DNA from 3 places in the Pseudoalteromonas sp. ESRF-bin5 genome. Region 1 is predicted to be linked to each of the others. Evidence: predicted binding sites of a transcription regulator. Region 1 holds the regulator's gene; each other region holds the start of a gene.

Region 1 (4,294 bases):
AGGTTAGCTTGACCTCTACATACTTTATTGTATTTAACCGCTTTACTAACTTTGCGAGGGTCTGTGCTGTATACACCTTGTGTATCAGTCCAAATACACACCTGCTTAGCATGGCAGTAATTAGCGAGTAGGGTTGCACTATAGTCACTCCCATTGCGACCAAGTGTAACCGTGTCACCCAACGTATTTGATGCAATAAAGCCTGTGACAACATTAATGTAGTCTGGGGTTATAAACTTCGCACATTGCTGCGCATTTTGGGTATGTAACAATTGCCCATTATTTAATGTAAAAAGTGTTCGAGCATCAAGGTCACAAGCATTAATATTTAATTGCGTAAGGTAAAGCGCCAATAAGCGTGCAGACCATACCTCACCATGAGCAAGCAAGGGAGCTTCTTTCAAGCCTTGGTTTTTTATCAATTCACTAATCGCTGTTAGTTCACTATGCAAACGCGTTAAAGCAGTTCGCTTAAGATCTGCATGAAGTAACTGTGTGATTAAATCAGTTTGATGATTATTTAATTGCAGCAATATATCAGCAACGACATGCGTATCTTGTTGCTGATAGCTTTGCCATAACTTTACTAAAGTATCGGTTGTTTTTCCCGCCGCAGATACAACAACACAATCGCCCGGCTGAGTATGCTCTAAAATAATACTCGCAACCCGCTCATACCGCTGAGCCGAACTAAGGCTTGAACCACCAAATTTATGTACTGTTTGTGTCATATTGTTCACCAAAGCGCTGGATGAGCGGCACTTAATTTAATGTCACCGCCTGCTCCTTTGTTTAAATTTGCTTTACTGCCTGGCTTTACAAGCTGAAACACGCGCTCTAAATCAGCTAATAAGTCGTTTATATCTTCTATACCTACTGAAACTCGAATAAGTGTATCGCCCACTCCCGCTTCAAGACGAGCTTTAGGCTCCATGCCAGCATGGGTCATGGTTGCAGGATGGCATATTAGGCTCTCTACTCCGCCCAAAGACTCTGCCAAGCTAAAGTCACGTAAGCTGGTTAAAAACGCCGCAGCATCGTTTACGTCTCCTTTAATATCAAAACTCACCATGCCACCAAAGCCTAGTTGCTGCGCTTTGGCTAATTCATGCTGTGGGTGTGATTCAAGACCAGGGTAATAAACTTGGCGAACAAATTCCGACTTTTCTAGGTATTTAGCAATCGCTAATGCGTTTTCTTGATGCTGCTTTAAACGCACATTTAGTGTTCGCAACCCGCGCAATGTTAAATAACTATCAAATGGCGCACCTGTAATACCTATATTATTTGCCCACCATGCCAGCTCATCGCCCAGCTCTTGTGAAGCAGCAATCACCGCACCGCCCACTACATCTGAATGACCATTGATGTACTTGGTGGTGGAATGTACAACTATATCAACACCAAATTTAATAGGGTTTTGTAATGCTGGTGATAAAAATGTGTTATCGGCAGCGACTAAAGCACCGCACTGCTTAGCAACATCGGTTATTGCTTTAATATCAGTTAAGCGTAGTAATGGGTTACTTGGTGTTTCTATCCAAATTAGCTTAGGTTTAATTGCTAAAATTTTATCTAAACTGTGTGCTTGTGTTAAATCTAAAACTTCTAGCTTGAGCAAACCGCGCTTTTGCAGTGAAGTAAATAAACGATAGCTTCCGCCGTAACAATCATGTGGGATCACTAACGTATCGTCATGATTCAGGATTTGCGTAGCCAAGTGAACGGCAGACATACCCGTAGCAGTAATAATACCGCGTGCGCCACCTTCAAGCTCAGCCAAGGTTTCGGCTAAAATATCACGATTGGGGTTACCACTTCGCCCGTAATCGTATTGACGCTTTGTATCAAAGTCGGCAAACGAATAGGTGGTTGATAAGTAAATAGGTGCGACAACTGCGCCATGATGCTTGTCTGCTTCAACACCACTTCTTACTGCAATGGTTGCTTTATTTTTTTCGCTCATATTCGTCACCTATTTAATTTGGATGTTTAGACGTCTAAAAGAGTAATTTATCTTATTAAAGATGTCAAAACATTTAAAGCTCCAGATGGCTAAACAACTAGTATTTGACTATCTTTTTTAAATCGATAGAATTTCACGCATATTCATATGCATTGTAGTGCATATGAGCAATTATTAATCTGAGGCGACGATACATCTTATGGCTAAATGGAATGGTGAGTATATTCACCCATACGCAGAACACGGGAAAAAATCAGAACAAGTAAAAAAAATTACCGTTTCAATCCCACTAAATGTATTAAAGGTATTAACGGACGAACGCACGCGTCGTCAAATTAATAACTTACGTCATGCAACAAATAGTGAATTACTTTGTGAAGCATTTTTACATGCATTTACCGGTCAACCTTTGCCTAACGACGACGACTTACGTAAAGACAACGCCGAAAAAGTTCCTGAAGAAGTGAAAAAAATAATGCAAGAAATGGGGCTAGAAGTGCCTGTTTTAAACGAAGATTAAACGTAATTTAGACACAAAAAAACCTCAATTAATTGAGGTTTTTTTGTGTCTAAATTACGACTTAGTCGTTATTCCATATAGTTTTCTGGTAAATCAATTTGTGCAACACCTGACTCTACAGCAGCTATTGCAACCGCTTTTGCAATGCGTGGTAATAAACGAGGATCCATTGGTTTTGGAATAATATACTTATCACCAAACTCCAGCTTATCAACACCCGCAGCCGTCAGTACTTCAGCAGGTACAGGCTCTTTAGCAATACTTCTTATCGCTTCTACAGCTGCAATTTTCATTTCATCATTTATTGCACTGGCGCGTACATCAAGAGCACCGCGGAATATAAACGGAAAACACAGAACATTATTAACTTGGTTAGGGTAATCTGATCGACCCGTTGCCATAATTAGATCGTTTCGAGCAGAATGAGCCAGTGCAGGATCAATTTCTGGATCTGGGTTTGAACAAGCAAACACAACTGGTTTTTCTGCCATTAATTTTAAATCATCGGCAGCTAATAGATTAGGCCCCGATACACCAACAAATACATCTGCATCTTCAATAACATCTTGCAACGTGCGCTTGTCTGTATTGTTAGCAAAAAGTTTTTTGTATTCATTTAAGTCATCACGACGAGTATGAATAACACCTTTACGGTCAAGCATATAAATGTGCTCGCGCAAAGCACCACACTTAATTAACAGCTCCATACAAGCAACCGCAGCAGCACCGGCACCCAAACACACAATAGTCGCATTTTCGATAGACTTGCCTTGCACCTCAAGCGCGTTCAACATACCCGCAGCAGTTACAATGGCAGTACCGTGCTGATCATCATGAAATATCGGAATACTGCAGCGCTCAATCAATGCTTTTTCTATTTCAAAACACTCTGGCGCCTTAATATCTTCAAGGTTAATTCCGCCAAACGTGTCGGCAATATTAGCAACTGTATTAATAAAGTCTTCAGTAGTGCGGTGTTTCACTTCGATATCAATAGAATCAAGGCCAGCAAATCGCTTAAACAGTAACGCCTTACCTTCCATTACAGGTTTTGAAGCAAGTGGGCCTAAATTACCTAAGCCTAAAATTGCAGTACCATTAGTGATAACCGCAACCATATTCCCTTTGCCTGTGTATTTATAAGCGTTTGCAGGGTCTGCAGCGATTTCACGTACGGGTTCTGCAACTCCTGGGCTATATGCTAATGCGAGATCTTTTACCGTTTCAGCAGGCTTTGTTAGTTCAATGCTAATTTTTCCTGGAACGGGGTGCGAATGATAGTGTAGTGCTTGTTCACGAAAGTCTGACATAACGCGATTGTATCCTGCAATTAAAGTAAAAGTGAGAGGTGAAGTTTAGGCTACGATACCCTTATTATTTTTAAATTCCAAGCAATATCAGGTCTATCCTGTTATATGCTAGTTCGATTAATTTTAAGAGGTTTTTCAATAACTTTTGTAAATTATATCGACACTTTATAAATAAAAATTCATCCAATAACGGATTCTAAAGGCACATTTGTTCTTTCATTATTTTTTATAAAATATCTTAATAAAGTACTATAAAAATAAGCAAAAATAGGCTTATTCACATACTTTAAAAACATATAACTTCACGTTAGCTGCATTTAACCACTTAGTTAAAAAATGAACTAATTAAAAATATAGAGAATAATTTGCGGTTTGTCTGTAAAGGTTTATGCATATTCAGAATAAGAACAGGAAATAGTTATGCATAGCAGGGAAATATGAAAATCGAGCAATAAGCTAAATAATTTGTTATTTAGTTGTCCTATATTAAAAAACATT
Region 2 (4,294 bases), on a different contig from region 1:
GCTTTTTTTAATTCGTCTTGTGTCATTATTTTGTGCTCATGTATGTCAAACGTGTGCTGCAAGTATGCGAATAATCACATCACCAGCAGTAATTTTTGTTGGGTGTTATTATGGTTTTAAGCGGTACGTCCCAAGACTCTATTGGCAATACATCAACTTTTTGGCACTCATGTGCAAGGCCTATAAGTCGTGTTTTTTGCCAGTTTTCATCGTGTAAACGAGCCAGTGTTCTATCGTAAAACCCACCTCCCATTCCTAAGCGATTACCTTGATTATCGAATGCAACTAATGGCATAAGTAAGTAGTCCAGCTCGGGTAAAGGGCATATTTGACTGCAATTTAGCTTAGGTTCAAAGATACCATAGCGATTTGCCTTCATGGGTGAGTTTTTCTCATAGCGCTGAAACAGCAAAGTGGCGCCATTAAATGGGTGTATTACTGGTAGGTAAATAACGTGATTTAAGTTCCATAATTCTTTAATTAACAAGGAGGTATCAAGCTCTCCGTCGTTACTTAAATAAATGGCGATATGTTGATTTTTAGCTGTTTTTTTTGTTTTTAAGTATTGAATAAAATTCATACTTAAAGATTGAGATGCTAAATTTTGCTGTTCATTAGACAAATTATTACGTAATTCGCGAATAGATTTTCTTATTTGGGCGCGTGAATCGCTCATTTTTCAAACTTACCAACTAATTAAAAAGCAAATAAAGCAGGAAACGCCAAGTACACCGCAAGTATAATAAGCAACGTAACAACCGTAGCTATTAACGAATAAAGCAATGCATTACTGCGTTTTTTAGGCTGAGTTATTAGTTCCTCGTCCAGTAATAGCTCTTCGTCTTGCCATTCGTCTTCATCTACTTCAGGGGTTTTTGTTTGGTTTTCAGGTAAGCGCTGCTCAAGGTCTTCGAGTTTTTCTTCTAGCCTGATTAAACTGCTGGTTATGTAGTCTAATGCGTCAAAAATACGCTCATCTCGCTGGCTATCACTTACCGTTTGAGTGGTTTTTTCAGTATTTGTCGATACAGCTTGAAGCTTACTTTTAATACCCATTCCAACAAGTAGCTTAGCTTGTTTTAATGCTTTGTTTTTATCGCTAGGCGCAAATAAAGGCTTACCTTTAAAAAATAAGGCTACTTTTTCTTCTGAGATTTTTAGTTTTGCCGCCAGTGTTGTACACGCTGTTTTTGAGTCAACGTTATCAGCGAGTCCAGCAAACATAACGCGAAAGTTATCGGTCATTTAAATATCCCTAAAGCTTTATAATTAAATGAGTATATACCTAAAGTATAAAAAAGTTCGAGGACCAATTAATAGTTATTTTTTAAACTATGAATTAGCGTTGCGTTACATAATTGCTAGCTATAAAAAAGGCCCTTAAAAGGGCCGTTTTTTTGCTTTAGTCTTAAAGACCCGCTGCTGCGCGAAGTGCGTCAGCTTTATCTGTGCGTTCCCATGGGAATTCGTCACGGCCAAAGTGGCCGTAAGCTGCAGTAGGAAGGTAGATAGGGCGCTCTAAATCAAGCATTTGAATTAAGCCGTAAGGGCGTAGGTCAAAATGTTCACGAATTAATTCGATTAAACGTGCTTCTTCTAATTTACCAGTACCAAACGTTTCAACACTAATAGAAGTTGGCTCTGCAACACCTATTGCGTAAGATACTTGTAATTCACACTTATCAGCAAGGCCAGCAGCCACTACGTTTTTAGCCACGTAACGTGCAGCGTATGCAGCTGAGCGGTCAACTTTTGATGGATCTTTACCAGAGAAAGCACCACCACCGTGACGTGCCATACCGCCGTATGTATCAACAATGATTTTACGACCTGTTAAACCACAGTCACCCATTGGACCACCAATTACAAATCGGCCTGTTGGGTTAATAAAAAACTTAGTTGCGCTTGTGATTAGTTCAGCAGGAAGTACTGGCTTGATGATGGTTTCCATCACAGCTTCTACTAAATCGTTTTGAGAGATGTCTTCGCTGTGCTGAGTTGACAGAACAACCGCATCAATACCTACTGGCTTACCGTTTTCGTATGCAAAAGTAACTTGAGATTTTGCATCTGGACGTAACCAGTTAAGCTCGCCGCTTTTACGTACTTGTGCTTGACGTTGAACTAAACGGTGAGAATACGTGATAGGTGCAGGCATTAACACTTCAGTTTCGTTACATGCGTAACCAAACATTAAACCTTGGTCGCCAGCGCCTTGTTCTTCTGGGCTAGTACGGTCAACACCTTGGTTAATGTCTGGAGACTGTTTACCAATGGTGTTCAAAATTGCACACGAGTCAGCATCAAAACCCATATCTGAGTGAGTGTAGCCAATTTCACGTACTGTTTTACGCGTAATCTCTTCTATATCAACCCATGCGCTAGTAGTGATTTCACCACCAACCATAACCATACCTGTTTTCACGTATGTTTCGCACGCAACGCGGGCATGAGAGTCTTGCTCTAGGATAGCATCAAGAACCGCATCAGAGATTTGGTCGGCGATTTTATCCGGATGACCTTCAGAAACAGATTCAGAAGTAAATAAATGTTTTGCCATTGTAATTATGCTCACAAATATTGCGCTTCACAAACGTCGGTATTAGCGCTAAAAAATTAAGGGGCGTATTTTATCTAAAACGAAACACCTTGCATAGTGTTTTTACGCCTAGACGTCTAAATTAAATTAGTTATGACATTATGGTCTTAAAAAATATTCATAATACCTCATTTTTATAGGGTTTTTAATTGCACACAGCCCCCACAATAAGTAAGAATGGTCGCAATAAAAGTGCTCTTGTAACTTGAGTACATAAACGAACACATAAATACCCGCGCAAATACATATATAAGGTAGGAGAATTCATGCCATCTCGCAAAGAACTTGCAAATGCTATTCGCGTCTTGTCAATGGACGCAGTACAAAAGGCCAAATCTGGTCACCCTGGAGCCCCTATGGGCATGGCTGATATCGCAGAAGTATTATGGCGCGATTATCTAAAACATAATCCATCAAATCCAGAGTGGGCAGACCGAGATCGATTTATACTGTCAAACGGCCACGGTTCAATGCTTATCTATTCTTTATTGCACTTAAGTGGTTATGATTTACCGTTGGACGAAATTAAAAACTTCCGTCAAATGCACTCTAAAACACCAGGCCACCCAGAATACAGTTATGCGCCAGGTATCGAGACCACTACGGGCCCACTAGGCCAAGGGATCACAAATGCAGTAGGCATGGCAATTGCTGAAAAAGCGCTTGCGGCACAATTTAACCGTGAAGGTCACGACATTGTTGATCATCATACCTATGCATTCATGGGCGACGGTTGTTTAATGGAAGGCATTTCGCATGAAGCCTGTTCGCTTGCCGGCACATTAGGCCTTGGCAAGCTGGTTGCTTTTTGGGATGACAACGGCATTTCTATTGATGGTGAAGTTGAAGGTTGGTTTAGCGATGACACACCAGCACGTTTTAAAGCGTACGGCTGGCACGTAATTAGTGACGTTGATGGCCACGACAGCGATGCAGTAAGTGCTGCAATTAGCGAAGCAAAAAGCGTGACTGATAAACCAACCCTCATTTGTTGTAAAACAATTATTGGTTACGGTTCACCTAATAAATCGGGTAGCCACGACTGTCACGGTGCACCACTTGGCGATGACGAAATTAAAGCATCGCGTGAGTTTTTAGGTTGGACGGGCGATGCATTTGAAATCCCTGAAGACATTTACGCACAGTGGGATGGAAAAGCTAAAGGCCAAGAACTTGAATCAAGCTGGGACGAAAAGTTTGCAGCCTATGCAAAAGCATTCCCAGAGCTTGCAGCTGAGTACAAACGCCGTACAAATTCAGATTTACCTGCCGATTGGGCTGAAAAGTCACAAGCGTATATTGAGCAGTTACAAGCAAACCCGGCAAATCCAGCATCTCGTAAAGCGTCACAAAATGCATTAAATGCATTTGGTCCATTATTACCAGAATTTATGGGTGGCTCTGCCGATTTAGCAGGTTCAAACTTAACAATTTGGGAAGGCTCTAAAGGCCTAACAGCGGACGATGCAAGTGGTAACTACGTTTACTACGGTGTGCGTGAGTTTGGTATGTCGGCAATTATGAACGGTATTGCACTTCATAAAGGCTTTATTCCTTACGGTGCAACGTTCTTAATGTTTATGGAATACGCACGCAACGCGGTTCGTATGGCTGCATTAATGAAGCAACCAAGCATTTTTGTATACACGCACGATTCAATTGGTTTAGGTGAAGATGGTCCAACTCACCAACCAG
Region 3 (4,294 bases), on a different contig from region 1:
TTTCGCATACCCGCGAAAGCTCTTCTACGTATTGGCGCAGTAAATCTGGCCCAAGGGCACAGTTAAGACCAATTGAAATAGGCTTAATATGGCGAATAGAGTTATAAAATGCTTCGGTTGTTTGCCCCGAAAGGGTACGCCCTGAGGCATCGGTAATTGTGCCCGAGATCATTACGGGTAATGTGCGCTCGGCTTGCTCAAAGGCTTCTTCTACTGCGAATGAGGCGGCTTTTGCATTTAGGGTGTCAAATATGGTTTCAATAAGTATTAAATCAGCGCCACCTTCCATTAATGCAAGGGTAGACTCTACATACGCAGTAACCAGCTTATCAAACGTTACGTTACGGTAACCTGGGTCGTTTACATCTGGCGAGATAGAACAGGTTTTAGATGTTGGCCCTAAAACCCCCGCTACATAGCGTGGTTTTTCTGGATTTATAGCGGTGAACTCGTCACATATAGCACGCGCGAGTTTTGCCGACTCTAAGTTTACCTCACGGCTTATGCTTGCCATGTCGTAATCTTCCATCGAAATGGTGGTTGAGTTAAAGGTATTGGTTTCAATAATATCTGCACCGGCAGTTAAAAAGCCGCGGTGTATATCGGTTATTAGCTCGGGTTTGGTGAGGCTTAATAAATCGTTATTGCCTTTTATTAGCACGTGCCAATCTTTAAAACGCTCGCCTCGGTAGTCTTCTTCTTCAAGTTTATGAGTTTGGATCATAGTGCCCATAGCGCCGTCTAAAATTAAAATGCGCTCTTTAAGCGCTTCACTTAGTTCGGCTTGTTTGTTGGCGGCTGTATTATTCGGCATAGTTGTTAGTCCTCACATCTTGGCTAACTAAATTAATATCATACGGTGTGGTCTGATACACGTAGTAATTTAACCAGTTCGAAAAAAGTAAAAAAGCATGGCTTTGCCACGTTTTTGACGGTTGCTTGCTTGCATCATCATCGGGAAAATAGTTTTCAGGTTTTGGCGCATCTGGGCTTTTTTGTAAATCACGCTCGTACTCCCCTTTTAGGGTGTCGGCATCGTATTCTGGGTGGCCTGTTATAAATACTTGGCTACCCGATTTGTTCTTTAATAAGTAAGCACCCACTCGTTCAGAGCCTGCTAATACAACGAGATCATCACACGCATTTATTTTTTTTATATCAATGTGCCCATAACGTGAGTGTGGTACTAAAAAGGTATCATCAAAACCGCGGGTTAATGCCCCGTGTTTAAAATGGCATTGGTGAGTAAATACGCCACACAGCTTATTGGGTTTTAAGTCGCGCTTTAAATTGTAGCTATGGAATAGCGCTGCATGAGCCGCCCAACACGAAAACAACGTAGAGGTAACGTGTTGCTCTGCCCAATCAATAATGACTTTAAGCTCTTCCCAGTAGGCAACATCTTCATACTCTAAATGCGCAAGCGGTGCGCCTGTAACAATAAGCGCATCGTAATTGTTATTTTTTACCTCTGAAAAATAGCGGTAAAAGGTATCTAGGTGTTCTTCTGAGTTATTACTGCTGCGGTGAGTGTCTAGGCGCAGCAGCTCTACGTTTACTTGCAAAGGAGAATTTGCAAGTAAACGAATAAACTGCACTTCGGTTTCTACTTTATTAGGCATTAAGTTTAATATAGCCAAACGCATTGGGCGGATTTCTTGCGTTTTTGCACGGCTTTTTGGCATGACGAATACGTTTTCTTGGCGCAAACGTGCAATGGCTGGAAGCTCATCCTTTACGGTAATTGGCATATTTTTAACTCCTACTCATAAAAACTCGTGCTAATTATGAACTGAAAGCAAAAAATATCAACCTCTAGATGTATAGATGTCTAAATGAAATTTATTCATTATTACTTAAGTATGTGGCAAGCAATGAGTCACCCCCTTAAAAAGAGGCTTAACTCACTGCATTTAAAATAATGAACTAATTATTGCCCACTAATATTAAATTTTGCTGAGGGGGAATTAAATACTCAGCGCCGTTTTTGGTAATTACAGCCATTTCTTCAACAGAAATGGTTTTAAACTCGGTGTTGTTTAAAGGCCAACTAAAAAAGCCATCAAAAGCAAACACCATTCCCTCTTTAAGTTTACGATGAGCAGCAGGCCTTACTTGGGCACTGCGAGAGCCACCTAAATTGGGCCCGGTATCGTGTGCAACATACCCAACTGGATGGCCGGTACTCCATGGCACAGGCTCTGAGTTGTATTTATTCATTAATACGGTTTGAGCTTGATCCACGTCTATACCCTTTACGCCGGGTTTCATTGCATTAAATGCGGCAAAACCGCTATCTCGGGCATTAATCCAATATTGCTGAATGTTGGCTGGTGCAGAGGTTTCCCCTTCTTTAAGTACATAAGCAAAACGCTGAATGTCACTTACCCAGCGATTGAAGAGCTTTACGCCAAAATCAATTTGAATTACGTCGCCCGGCATAATGACTTTATTTGTAGAATGCGAATGCCCGCGATCGGGACCTGAATTTACGTTAGGATTTTGATCGGCAGCCCATGCATCGGTTACACCTCGTGCTTTCATTTTAGCTTTTAAAAATTTAGCTACATCGGCATCGGTGGTTTTACCCGGAATAATAGTTTTATAAGCCTCTATTTGCCACGTTGCTGAAAGCATTGCGGCCTCTTTCATTATTTCAACTTCAGCAGGTAACTTAATTGAAAGCCATTGATAAACGACTTCTTCGGAAGATACGAGCTTTGCTGTTTGCTTTGCGCCTAATAAGTTAGTTAATTGCTTGTATTGCGAGTGCGATAACCCATCTGCCTGTGCATTAAGATCAGAGACATTTATTGCTATACGCTCAAAGGGTTGTTTTTTTATAAACTCAGCCGCGTATTTTAACGCAGACACACTGCGTGGCACCGAGATCACTTTTTCATGTATGTTTAGCTCGTCGAGTGCTTTTGCTTCGCTTGAAGGTGAGTAGGCTACCGAATGAAACGCCCCTTTATTAAAATAAAATAAATATGCCGCTGGCGAACCTGCGTTTTCACAGCCAACATGGTCAGCCAATGGGTCGTTGTTATTTTCTCTACAAACAATAAGCCAAGCATCTACCTTAGCTGCTTTTAAAGCGTTTGGCAGGAGTTTATTTATTCTTTGTTTTCTTATTTCGGGCCAAGGAGAATCGACTGCGTTAGCTTTGGGGTTTGTGGTAAATAACGTAAGCAAAGCCAACATTGTTATTACTTTTTGTATAGTCATGGGTTTTTCTTATTTTTACTATGGTTTAAATACGTTAGCACACCCAAATAAAACTATACATTTAACGAGATAAAACGATAAAGATATATTCCCACCCGCCATTCGTTGACTGTTTCACCTCTCAACAACTACAATACAACATTAAAATTTTTATTATTATTTGAAGGCTTTCCTCCATGGTTTTACCTGATAAGTTTATTTTCTCGATGAGTCGAGTATCTAAAGTTGTGCCGCCTAAGCGTACAATTTTAAAAGATATTTCGTTGCACTTTTTTCCTGGCGCCAAAATTGGTGTGCTTGGTTTAAATGGTTCTGGTAAATCATCATTGCTACGTATTATGGCCGGTGTTGACCAAGACTTTGAAGGTGAGGCACGTCCTCAGCCTGGTACTAAAATTGGTTACTTACCACAAGAGCCAGTACTAGACGAAAGCAAAACAGTACGAGAAATAGTTGAAGAAGCTGTTGGCGAAGTAAAACACGCCCTTAATCGCCTTGACGAGGTTTACAACGAGTACGCAATGGAAGGTGCTGACTTTGACGCACTGGCTAAAGAACAAGGTGAATTAGAAGCAGTTATTCAAGCGCACGATGGCCATAACATCGATAACGTACTAGAGCGCGCTGCTGATGCACTTCGCTTACCTGAGTGGGATGCTAAAATTGAGCACCTTTCAGGTGGTGAACGCCGCCGTGTTGCTATTTGTCGTTTGTTACTAGAAAAACCAGATATGCTTATTCTTGATGAACCAACTAACCACTTAGATGCTGAGTCGGTTGCATGGTTAGAGCGCTTCTTACATGACTACGAAGGCACTGTTGTGGCGGTAACGCATGACCGTTACTTCCTTGATAACGTTGCTGGCTGGATATTAGAGCTTGACCGTGGTGAAGGAATTCCATGGGAAGGTAACTACTCTTCTTGGCTTGAACAAAAAGACGCGCGCTTACAGCAAGAACAAAAATCTGAAAAAGCACGTCAAAAATCAATTGCGCAAGAACTTGAATGGGTGCGTTCAAACCCTAAAGGTCGTCAGGCTAAGTCTAAAGCGCGTATGGCGCAGTT

The links. The regulator MetJ, encoded in region 1, represses methionine synthesis genes. The targets are predictions, from matches to a motif close to TAGACGTCTAGACGTCTA.
Region 2: metK (methionine adenosyltransferase) is a predicted target of MetJ. The motif match lies at 2,662-2,679, and genes of this name have one in related genera.
Region 3: metA (homoserine O-acetyltransferase MetA) is a predicted target of MetJ. The motif match lies at 1,817-1,834, and genes of this name have one in related genera.

What each region holds. Positions count from the first base shown of each region.
Region 1 is NZ_NTLW01000271.1:32,060-36,353, reverse strand. Features, by position in the region: gene metL (bifunctional aspartate kinase/homoserine dehydrogenase II) at 1-731, opposite strand, end outside; gene metB (cystathionine gamma-synthase) at 737-1,966, opposite strand; gene metJ (met regulon transcriptional regulator MetJ) at 2,166-2,486, shown strand; gene BCG07_RS16710 (malic enzyme-like NAD(P)-binding protein) at 2,555-3,796, opposite strand.
Region 2 is NZ_NTLW01000079.1:25,708-30,001, forward strand. Features, by position in the region: gene rpiA (ribose-5-phosphate isomerase RpiA) at 1-26, opposite strand, end outside; gene BCG07_RS03695 (5-formyltetrahydrofolate cyclo-ligase) at 80-676, opposite strand; gene BCG07_RS03700 (hypothetical protein) at 697-1,245, opposite strand; gene metK (methionine adenosyltransferase) at 1,409-2,560, opposite strand; gene tkt (transketolase) at 2,866-4,294, shown strand, end outside.
Region 3 is NZ_NTLW01000319.1:5,970-10,263, forward strand. Features, by position in the region: gene BCG07_RS19490 (homocysteine S-methyltransferase family protein) at 1-814, opposite strand, end outside; gene metA (homoserine O-acetyltransferase MetA) at 804-1,751, opposite strand; gene BCG07_RS19500 (M24 family metallopeptidase) at 1,927-3,228, opposite strand; gene ettA (energy-dependent translational throttle protein EttA) at 3,405-4,294, shown strand, end outside.